Regions from separate parts of the Sphingomonas sp. AC411 genome, predicted to be linked through region 2. Evidence: riboswitches for the same ligand, from Rfam matches in the RefSeq annotation. Region 2 holds a riboswitch; each other region holds the start of a gene.
The links. A riboswitch is a leader RNA that binds a small molecule or an ion and turns the genes downstream of it on or off. The one in region 2 is predicted to bind cobalamin.
Positions count from the first base shown of each region.

Region 1: it holds a riboswitch for cobalamin, as region 2 does, so the genes downstream of both, AC0IX7_RS17010 (TonB-dependent receptor) here and AC0IX7_RS06115 (DUF1636 domain-containing protein) in region 2, are expected to answer to the same signal.
Region 3: it holds a riboswitch for cobalamin, as region 2 does, so the genes downstream of both, AC0IX7_RS18350 (TonB-dependent receptor) here and AC0IX7_RS06115 (DUF1636 domain-containing protein) in region 2, are expected to answer to the same signal.

Region 1 is NZ_CEEDAQ010000001.1:3,311,765-3,315,016, reverse strand. Features, by position in the region: gene AC0IX7_RS17025 (sensor histidine kinase) at 1-211, shown strand, start outside; gene AC0IX7_RS17020 (response regulator transcription factor) at 208-792, shown strand; gene AC0IX7_RS17015 (hypothetical protein) at 1,043-1,369, shown strand; cobalamin riboswitch at 1,451-1,677, shown strand; gene AC0IX7_RS17010 (TonB-dependent receptor) at 1,789-3,252, shown strand, end outside.
Region 2 is NZ_CEEDAQ010000001.1:1,182,293-1,185,544, reverse strand. Features, by position in the region: partial or broken gene AC0IX7_RS06125 (NAD(P)/FAD-dependent oxidoreductase) at 1-106, opposite strand, end outside; gene cobO (cob(I)yrinic acid a,c-diamide adenosyltransferase) at 174-779, shown strand; cobalamin riboswitch at 945-1,140, shown strand; gene AC0IX7_RS06115 (DUF1636 domain-containing protein) at 1,313-1,720, shown strand; gene cobT (nicotinate-nucleotide--dimethylbenzimidazole phosphoribosyltransferase) at 1,717-2,730, shown strand; gene AC0IX7_RS06105 (histidine phosphatase family protein) at 2,727-3,252, shown strand, end outside.
Region 3 is NZ_CEEDAQ010000001.1:3,572,127-3,575,378, reverse strand. Features, by position in the region: gene AC0IX7_RS18355 (TonB-dependent receptor plug domain-containing protein) at 1-1,438, opposite strand, end outside; partial or broken gene AC0IX7_RS18350 (TonB-dependent receptor) at 1,448-1,833, opposite strand; cobalamin riboswitch at 1,945-2,160, opposite strand; partial or broken gene AC0IX7_RS18345 (TonB-dependent receptor) at 2,434-3,252, opposite strand, start outside.

The DNA.
Region 1 (3,252 bases), 2.1 Mb from region 2:
GCTTGACGTGACAAGCGAGGACGGCAAAGCCCGTATCGTCGTGACGAACCGATCTCGCCCCGATCGCAGTCCACAGCCTGGCATGGGTATCGGCGTCCTCGTGGCCCGCGCGATCGTCGAGGCGCATGGCGGCAGCCTTACCAGAGCAAGCGATGACACCGGCGAAACCCGTGCGACGATCCTCCTCCCGTTGCTGGGTGAAACCGAATGACCGATCCTACCCGCGGACTCGTCTATGTCGTCGATGACGATCGGGATCTCGGTGCTGCCGTCGCCCGGTTGCTCGGTCGCCACGGCCATGTCGCCGAGCCGTTCCTCGATCCTGTGCCGCTGCTTGCGGTATACGGGCAGGCACCCGCGCATTGCATCGTCACCGACGTGATGATGGGCGACATCGACGGGTTCGACTTTGCCGATCGGGTTCGCGCCGTCGACCCTACCGTCGCGATCGTCTTCATGACCGCATGGCCGACGACCGCCAACGCGGTCGATGCGGTGCGGCGCTATGGTGGCCTCGACTATCTCGAAAAACCGATCGACGAGGATCGGCTGCTGGCCGCAGTGTGCGAAGGCGTCGCCTGGTCGAAGACACAGCGATCGGCGCTTGCACGCACCGCGACGCTAACACCGCGCCAGCGCCAAGTGTTCGATCTGCTGGTCAAGGGACACAATAACCAGGCGATCGCCGCCGCACTCGCCATCAGTCCCAAGACGGTGGAGGACCACAGGGCCGCGATCGTCGCCAAGACCGGTACCAACGGCATCGCTCAATTGATCGCACTCGCCCGGTAACGCGCACGCAGCTCCGTATATTTCCCGGGTTGGGAGCACCGCAACTTCGAGATACCGATCGCCGATGATGACGTCGTGAGATCGGGTATACATTGCCAGCCTTGAAAGAACTGTCCGTATCCTGCCGGATGAACGTCAATGGCAAATGGTCGAACGGATGTATCCATGACGTATCGGATCGGGGACTTCTCGTCTCCAGCGCGATGCCCCCGGCTATTGGCACATATGTCGATATCCGGCGGGGGCTCTCGTGATCATCGGACGTGTCGTCTGGAGCGGTGGCAGTCGCTTCGGCGTACGGACCCAGGACCCGGTCAGCGTCGCCGCGCTTCTGAGCGAATCCCCGCCCGCGCGTGGTCCGGCAAACGTCGATCGGCGAAGCCAGATCCGCGAAGACTTCAGCAGGCACGTAATCCAGCGGGCCGATCGCAGCAAACGCCACTCATCGGCTTTGCAGTTCATATGCCTGACGATCATCGGCATGGGGGTGGCGTGCTTCGCGGCGATGCTCTGTTATCGGGCGCTCACCACCCCGATTGGCGCCGTAGCCGAGCTGCTCGGCGGGCCCGTGACGTGAGCGACATACGCTAAGTATCGGCGAAAGAAGGTCATATAAAGAATTCTTTATATGACGCTTGACCGTCTTCCGGGAAGCTGGGACACGGGGCGCGTCGAGGTTCTTCGGTCGCGCAATCGTCCCGAAGCTAAGACGGGAAGCCGGTGCGGATCTCCTTTTAGGAACCAGGTCCCAGGCCGGCGCTGCCCCCGCAACTGTAAGCGGCGAGCGACGGTCGACGAGTGTCACTGGCGGTAGGACCCGCCGGGAAGGCCAGACCGGCGTCATGACCCGCGAGCCAGGATACCTGCCTCCGACGCGATAACGTCCACCGGCGGGGATTCCGGGCTGGCTGCTTGCATGCACGCGGCCGGACAGTCCGAACGCGGCCTGTTTCGCGTCCATCCGTCTTCTTCGCCCTTCATCGGGGTATGAAGACCATGAACATCACGATCGGCGCACGACGGAAACGCCACTACGCCTGCATCGCCGCCGGTTTTGTCATCGGGCTGCCGGCGGCGGCCAATGCGCAAACCGCCGAACCCACATCCGAGGACATTCTGGTGACGGGCCGCCATGAAGCGGATCTGACGGTGCCCAACGGAACGGCCAGTCGGCTCAACCTGTCGCCGCTGGAGACGCCGGCGACGCTGTCGGTCATCGACGGCGCCACGATCCGCGCGCGGGGCGACATGGCGATCGCCGATGCGGAAAGCCGCGCGCCGGGCATCACCAGCGTCGGCAATCTCGGCAATGGCGGCACAGCGCTCGCGGCACGGGGGTTCAGCGGCCAGGGGTCGGTGCTCCAGCTGATCGACGGCGTGCGGCTGTTTCCTGCGGCCGGGACGCTTACTTTCCCGACCGATCCGTGGATGGTCGAGCGGATCGACATCCTCAACGGGCCTGCGTCAGTGTTATACGGTCAAGGCGCGCTCGGCGGTGCGGTCAACGTGCTGATGCGCAAGCCGAATACCCGGCGCACCGAAATCGATGGCGAGATCGGCTATGGCTCGCAAGACACCTTCCATGTCGCCGCAGGCGCCGGGGGACCGGCAGGCGAAGACCTGTCCTACCGCATCGACGGCAGCTATCGCCGGTCCGACGGGTATGTCGACCGAGGGCAATCGCGCAGTTACGCACTGTCCGCGACGCTGCGCTGGGCACCGACCGATACGCTCGCCGTCACGGTTCGCGACGATTACGGCAGCCAGCACCCGATGCGCTATTTCGGCACGCCGTTGATCGGCGGGCGGCTCGACGACGGCAACCGACGCCGCAACTACAACACGCGCGACGGCTATGTCCGCTTTCGCGACAACCGCACCAGCCTCCAGGTCGACTGGACACCATCGACGGCGCTGACCGTCAGCAACCAGGCGTATCGGCTGACGTCGAAACGCTCCTGGCTCAACCTCGAAAGCTATTGCTGGGTCGCGACCGATGGCGCCTGCCCGAATGGCAACGGTGGCGGCGCAGCGACACCCGGCAGCATCTACCGCACCGACATGACCGGCATCGTCCACGACCAGACGCAATGGGGCGATCAGGGTAGCGTGACGGTCCGCACGCCGATCGCGGATGGCCTGTCCAATGACATCGTCGTTGGATTCGACGTTAACCTGATCAAGCTGACCTATTCGCATAATTTCGGGGCCGCGTCGCAGGTGTCGGAGGTCGATCCGTACGATTTCGATCCGGGCGTCATCGTCGACACGCAGGGGATCGCGCCACGCTATCGGACGCGGACGACCGAATATGCGATGTTTGCCGAGGACCGGCTGAAGCTGGGCGAGCAGGTCTCGATCGTCGGCGGGATCCGCTACGAACGCGACCGGATCCAGCGCTGGACGATCGACGGCGCCACCGAAGCCTTCGCGCTCGACAAGCGCCTGCACAACACGACG
Region 2 (3,252 bases):
AGCGGATCAGGTCGCGCGGCGTGACGCGCAGCCGGTCGCGGATCGCGGCGGGGAGCGCTTCGTCGGCGTGGTTGAGCGGGAGCTTGAGATCGGTGATGCGGAGCATGCCCGCTCCTCTAGCGCCGCGCGGCGCGATCCGCCATCGGCAGTACTGGGCGCGAGCGCGAGAGGACATGATCATGCGGACCGACGACGAGCAGAATGCGAAGAGCGCGAAGCGCAAGGAGGTCCACGATAAGATCGTCGCGAGCAAGACGATCGAGAAGGGGCTGATCATCGTCCACACCGGCAAGGGCAAGGGCAAGTCGACCGCCGCGTTCGGCATGGCGGTGCGGATGATCGGGCACGGGCGGAAAGTCGGCGTGGTGCAGTTCGTCAAGGGTGCGATGGCGACCGGCGAGAAGGCGATCTTCGATGCGTTCCCGGACCTGTGCGAATTCAAGCCGATGGGCGAGGGGTTCACCTGGGATACGCAGGATCGTGCGCGCGATATCGCGGTGGCGCGCGAGGCGTGGGACGAGGTCAAGCGGATGATCGCGGATCCGACTTATGCGATGGTCGTGGCGGACGAGCTGAACATCGTGTTGCGGTATGAGTATCTGCCGGTCGACGAGGTGCTGGCGGTGCTGTCGGCCAAGCCCGAGATGACGCATGTCGTGGTGACGGGGCGGAACGCGCCGGATGCACTGATCGAGCGGGCGGATCTGGTAACCGAGATGACGCAGGTGAAGCATCCGTTCCGGTCCGGGATTAAGGCGCAGGCCGGCGTGGAGTTCTGACGCTTCGGCACGGCACCCATTCCGTCACCCCGAACCTGTTCCGGGGGCCACCGTCCCGCGCAATCCAACCTGTCGAGCCTGGGAAACGGTGGATGCCGGAACGAGCCCGGCATGACGGAGGGTTTGGTGAGATGGCGTGTATTGCACGCGACGCACCGCCCGCGTATCGCTCGATCTGCGACAGGTTTTCCCGATGCGGCAACGCGTAGGGAAATGAAAATGGGAACGGAAACACCCGGCTGCCCCTGCAACTGTACGCGGCGAGCCATCGTGCCTCATGCCGATTGGGATACTCCCGAGAAGGCGGCGCGGACGGCGTTGACCCGCGAGCCAGGAGACCTGCCCGTCGCGGTCGTCTTTCGTCCGGCCAGGGTGCGCCGAACGGACGGGTAACACCCCGAGCGACGACATCGCTTCGCGTCGCGCGGAGGCTGGAGGCGTGCGCCTTTTGCCCCTCGCGCGATGCGGGATCGACTGTCCGAAGGGGTAACTATGCCAAGTTCACATCATGTTACTACCGTCCGGGAACGGACATGCTGAAGCCGGTCGAAGACGGCGTCGCGGTGGTCGCGTGCAACACATGCCGCCATTCCGTCGACGCGCGAGATGACGAGCAGGGCCAGCGCGGCGGCGCGCGGCTCGCGCAGGCGCTGAAGACGGTGCAGGCAAGCGATCCGGCCTATGCCGACGTCGCGGTGCAGGAGATGCCGTGCCTGTTCGCGTGCCAGGATTTCTGCACGATCCACCTGCGCGCACCCGCCAAGGTCGGCTATGTGCTCGGCCGGTTCGAACCGACCGAGGATTCCGCGCGCGCGATCCTCGATTACGCGCGGCTCTACGGCGAGAGCGCGTTCGGGCAGGTGCCGTTCAAGCAATGGCCGCAAGGCGTGAAAGGCCATTTCATCACCCGCACGCCGCCCGCCGGGTTTGTCGTCGAATGACCGCATTCGCGACGCCCGCCGCGTTTCTGGCGGCCTTGCGCGGCTTGCCGCAGGCGGACGCGACGGCGCGATCCGCGGCGATCGCCCGGCAGGGGGAACTGACCAAGCCGCCGGGCTCGCTCGGACGGCTGGAGGATATCGCGGTCTTCATGGCCGGATGGCAAGGCAACCCGCTGCCGCGGCTCGATCGCAGTAGCGCGGTTGTGTTCGCGGGCAACCACGGCATCGTGGCGCGGGGTGTCAGCGCGTTCCCCGGGTCGGTGACCGCGCAGATGGTCGCCAATTTCGAGCATGGCGGCGCGGCTATCAACGCTCTGTCGCGGGCGGCGGGCCTTGAGCTGAAGATCGTATCGCTCGATCTCGACCGGCCGACCGCAGACTTCACCGAAGCCCCGGCGATGTCGGAGGAGGAGTGCCTCGGCGCGATCAACGCTGGCGCGGCAGCGGTCGCGGATGCGCCGGACTTGGTGGTGCTCGGCGAGATGGGGATCGGCAATTCGACGACCGCCGCGGCGCTGTGTCTGGCGAGCTTCGGCGGGTCGGCGAGCGACTGGGTAGGGCCGGGTACCGGCGTCGATGGCGAGGGCATCGCACGGAAGATCGCCGTCGTCGAAGCTGGGGTCGCGCTGCACCGGGACGCGCTGACCACACCGTTCGAGATCTTGCGGCGGCTCGGCGGACGCGAACTGGCAGCGATTGCAGGTGCGGTGGTTGCCGCGCGACTGGCGGGCCTGCCGGTGATGCTCGATGGGTTTATCTGCTGTGCGGCCATGGCGCCGTTGGCGGCGGCGTGCCCCGACATTCTCGCGCATTGCCTTGCCGGGCACGTGTCGGCCGAGCCGGGGCATCGTCTTCTGCTTGAGCGAATGGGCATCGAACCATTGCTGTCGCTCGGGATGCGGCTGGGCGAGGGCAGCGGCGCTGCGACCGCGACATTGCTGGTTCGAGCCGCGCTGGCCGTGCATGCCGAGATGGCGACGTTCGCCGAGGCGGGCGTTTCGGCGGCGTGAGCGCGTACATGCTGCACCTGATGCGGCACGGGGCGCCCGAAGTGGCGGGGCGAATGCTCGGACGGACCGACGACCCGGCGACCGAGGCGGGGATCGCCGCCTGCGTCGCACGCGCGGAGGGCATCGCGGCGGAACGGATCGCAGCGTCCGATCTGGTTCGCGCGCGTGTCTGTGCGGCGGCGATCGGTGAGCCGCGCGGCGTTTCGGTCGAGGTCGATCCACGCTGGCGGGAACTCGACTTCGGCACCTGGGACGGTTTGAGCCCAGCCGAGATATACCCCGCCGAGTTGGCCGCATTCTACGACGATCCCGATGCGTCACCACCGCCGGATGGCGAACGCTGGTCCGCGTTGCAGGACCGGGTCGCGAAGGCGTTGACCGCGATGCCGCCGGTTTCGACATTGGTGGTGACGCATGGCGGCGCGATCCGGGCGGCGCTCGCGGAATTGTGCGGGTTCGATCGACGGCAGATCTGGGCGTTCGACCTGCCCTATGCCGCGCTGGCCTCGCTGCGCATCTGGC
Region 3 (3,252 bases), 2.4 Mb from region 2:
TCTCGTACCGCGCGTCGGTCAGGTTATCGACGCGGCCGTACAGCGCGATCCGGTCGTTGATCGGCATTTCGGCGCGGATGCCCGCCAGCGCATAGCCGTCGAGCCGCACGGTGTTGCCGGCGTCGTCGAAGCTGTCGCCGACCATCGTCACGGTGCCACCGACCGACAGCCCGAACACGAACCGGTAGTCGGCGTTGACGCTGGCGGTCTGCTTCGGGCGACGCGCGAGGTCGTTGCCGAAATTGGCGCCGATCGCGCGGTTCTCGGTGTGGATATAGCTGTAGTTGGCGGTCAGCGTCAGCGCATCGACCGGACGCAGCGCGAGCGTAAACTCGACGCCGTCCGCTTCGGCACGCGCGACATTGTCGTACACGCCGAACGGGCGATCGACGCAGATCGAACCGGCCGTCGCCTGCTCCGTCGGGCTGCAATTGCGGAAGTCGATCTGGTTGCGCGTGCGGCGGTTGAAATACGTCACTCCCGCGCGGACCCGGTCGCCGAGAAACGCCTGCTCGATGCCGATATCGAAGTTCCGTGCGGTCTCGGGATCGAGGTCGCGGTTCCCGTAGGCGGAAAAGAGCTGGTACAAGGTCGGCGCCTTGAAGCCTTCGCCATAGCTGGCGCGGATGGTGGTACCGGTGCGCAACGCCAGCGCCGCATTTGCGCCGAACGTCGTGTGGCTGCCGAAATCCTCATGGTCGTCGTTGCGCACGCCGCCGGTGATCGTGAGGATGTCGAGCGGCTTGACGATCAGCTGGCCATAGACGCTGGTGATGCCGGTATCCGCGAAGGTGAAGCCGTCGTTGAAGCGGCTGTTCTCGCGCTCGACGCCCGCGACGACGCGGACCTCGTCGAGCGGACGGAAATCGCCCTGATATTCATAGCGTTCGCTGCGACCGCGGCCGATGAACGACACGTCGCCGCCGGGCTGCGAGAAATTGTCGCGGTTGATGTCGGCGATCGTGAACGCGACGCGGTTGTTGAACCGGCCGTCGGCGAAGTTCGCGTGCAGGCCGGCATAGCCGTAGAGTTCCTGCGTGGTCCCATAGGCAAGGCTGTCCGCGACCACGAAGGTTTCCGGATTGAAACCATCGTCGATCTCGACCTTGCTGTCCGCGAAATAGCCGCGCAGATCGAGACCGATCCCGGGCGCGAACTCGACACCCAGCCGTCCGGTGGCGCCATATTGGCGATAGCCGTCGCGCTCGGTACCGCTGGCCGCGGACGAAATGCCGTCGGTCTTCAGATAGCCGCCGGTCAGCGAGCCCGACACCGGTCCGGACTTGCCCGACACGCCCGCGCTCGCGAACATGCTGTCGGCATAGCCATATTCGGCGTTGGCGCGCGCCTGCATGCCTTCGGTCGGTGCGGCGGTGATGATGTTGACGACGCCACCGATCGCCTGGCTGCCCCATGGCACCGAGTTCGGCCCGCGCAACACTTCGATCCTCTCGACCGAACTCGATAGGAGGTTACCGAAATCGAAACCGCCGCCAGTCGAGGCGGGATCGTTGACGCGTACTCGTCGATCACGACCAGGGTCTGGTCGGATTCGGCACCGCGGATCCGCACGCCGGTCAGCGCGCCGAGCGTGCCGTTGCGCGTGACGGTGACGCCGGGCGTGGTTGCGAGCAGATCGGATACAACGACGGTCTGGCGGCGTTCGATCTCGGCGCGGTCGATCACGGTCACCGCCTGCCCGATCTCGCTCGCTGGCTGTGCGACGCGGCTCGCGGTGACGACGACTTCGGGGGCGTCGGTATCGGGGATGTCCTGCGCGTAGGCCGGCACTGCGATCACCGCGGCGCTCAGGAGCAGGAAGAATTTCGTCATGGGCACGTCCTGGCAGAACCGCCCACGACCATTCGGGGACGGCAGACGTCCTCGCTCGAGGAAACCCGGCTGCACCGGAGCACTCGTCCGCGCCGGACACCCGCCCGCGCAGTGGATCGACCGTGAGAGGCAGGTCTCCTGGCTTCCGGGTCACCGCCTCCACCCCGCCTTCCCGGGCCGGAACCCAGTGGCATAATCGGGGTGGCCGCTATCCGGTCACAGTTGCGGGTACAGCGCCGGTCTTGCGGATTTGGATCCTGACGACCCGGCCCGCGCACCGACTTCCCTTTGATCCCGTCGCCGGGAACCCTTCACAAGGGTGGCATTAGTCGCGCGCCATGCACGGGTCAACGCGGGCCTACTGATCCTCTCCCTGGCGGGGGAGGATCGTTCGGACTCACCGCCCGCCGTAGCGCAGCCCGACCCAGATCGTCCGCGGTGTCGCGCGCTCGACGATGTTGGCGCCGCTGATCCCCGCCTCGACGCGCTCGTCGAACAGGTTCTCCCCCGCACCTCCGCGACCAACGAGCGCATGATCGGCAGCGCCGCGTAGGCATCGAGCATCGTCGCGGCCCCAAGCACCCGCGTATTCTGGTCGTCGTCGAACTGCCGCCCGATATGCCGCACGGTCAGCGACAGCGCCGCCGCGTCCTGCCGCCAGTCGACCGTTCCCGACACCTGGTCGCGCGGGGTCTGCGCCGGCCGCAAGCCGTCCAAAGCGGCGGTGATCCCCGAACCCTCGACCTTCGAGTTCGTGTGCGACCACGATGCTTGCACGCCCAGCGGACCCGGCCGATACGACGCATCCAGTTCGAAGCCATGCGCGCGGATCGCATCGAGATTCTGGCGGACGCGGTAGGTGGCGACCCCCGGCAGCACCTGCGGCGGGTTGGTCGTCGTGACGTTGGCTATCGCGTTCTTCAGCCGGTTGTAGAAATAGGTCGCGGCGATGCTCACGCCCGGCGCAGGCGTCAGCGTGACGCCACCTTCGACCCCGGTCAGCCGCTCCGGCGACAACAACGCATTCGCCGCGGTCGCGTCGTTGCCAACCCGGAACGGGCGGTACAGTTCGTTGAGCGTCGGCAGGCGCCACCCGCGATACCCGGCGACACGCAGCGTGATCGTCTCGATCGGCTGGTATGCCACGCCCGCCCGCCCGGTCGTCTCGCTGCCGTCGCGGTCTGCATAGCGCAGGTCGGTCAGCGCCGCGCCGGTCGCCAGCGGGCGCTCGGACAGATAGCCGCCGTCGATCGACCACCAGTCGACCCGTCCTCCAAGACTGAACGTGAAGTCGCCCGCGACCAGGCTCCCATCGGCGAACACGCCGGTCGTCGTCGTACTCCCGCCAGCCTCGCGCCGTCGCGTGGGCGCTGCGTTGACGAACGTATAGAGTTCCTGCGTCTTGCCGCTCACGTCGCG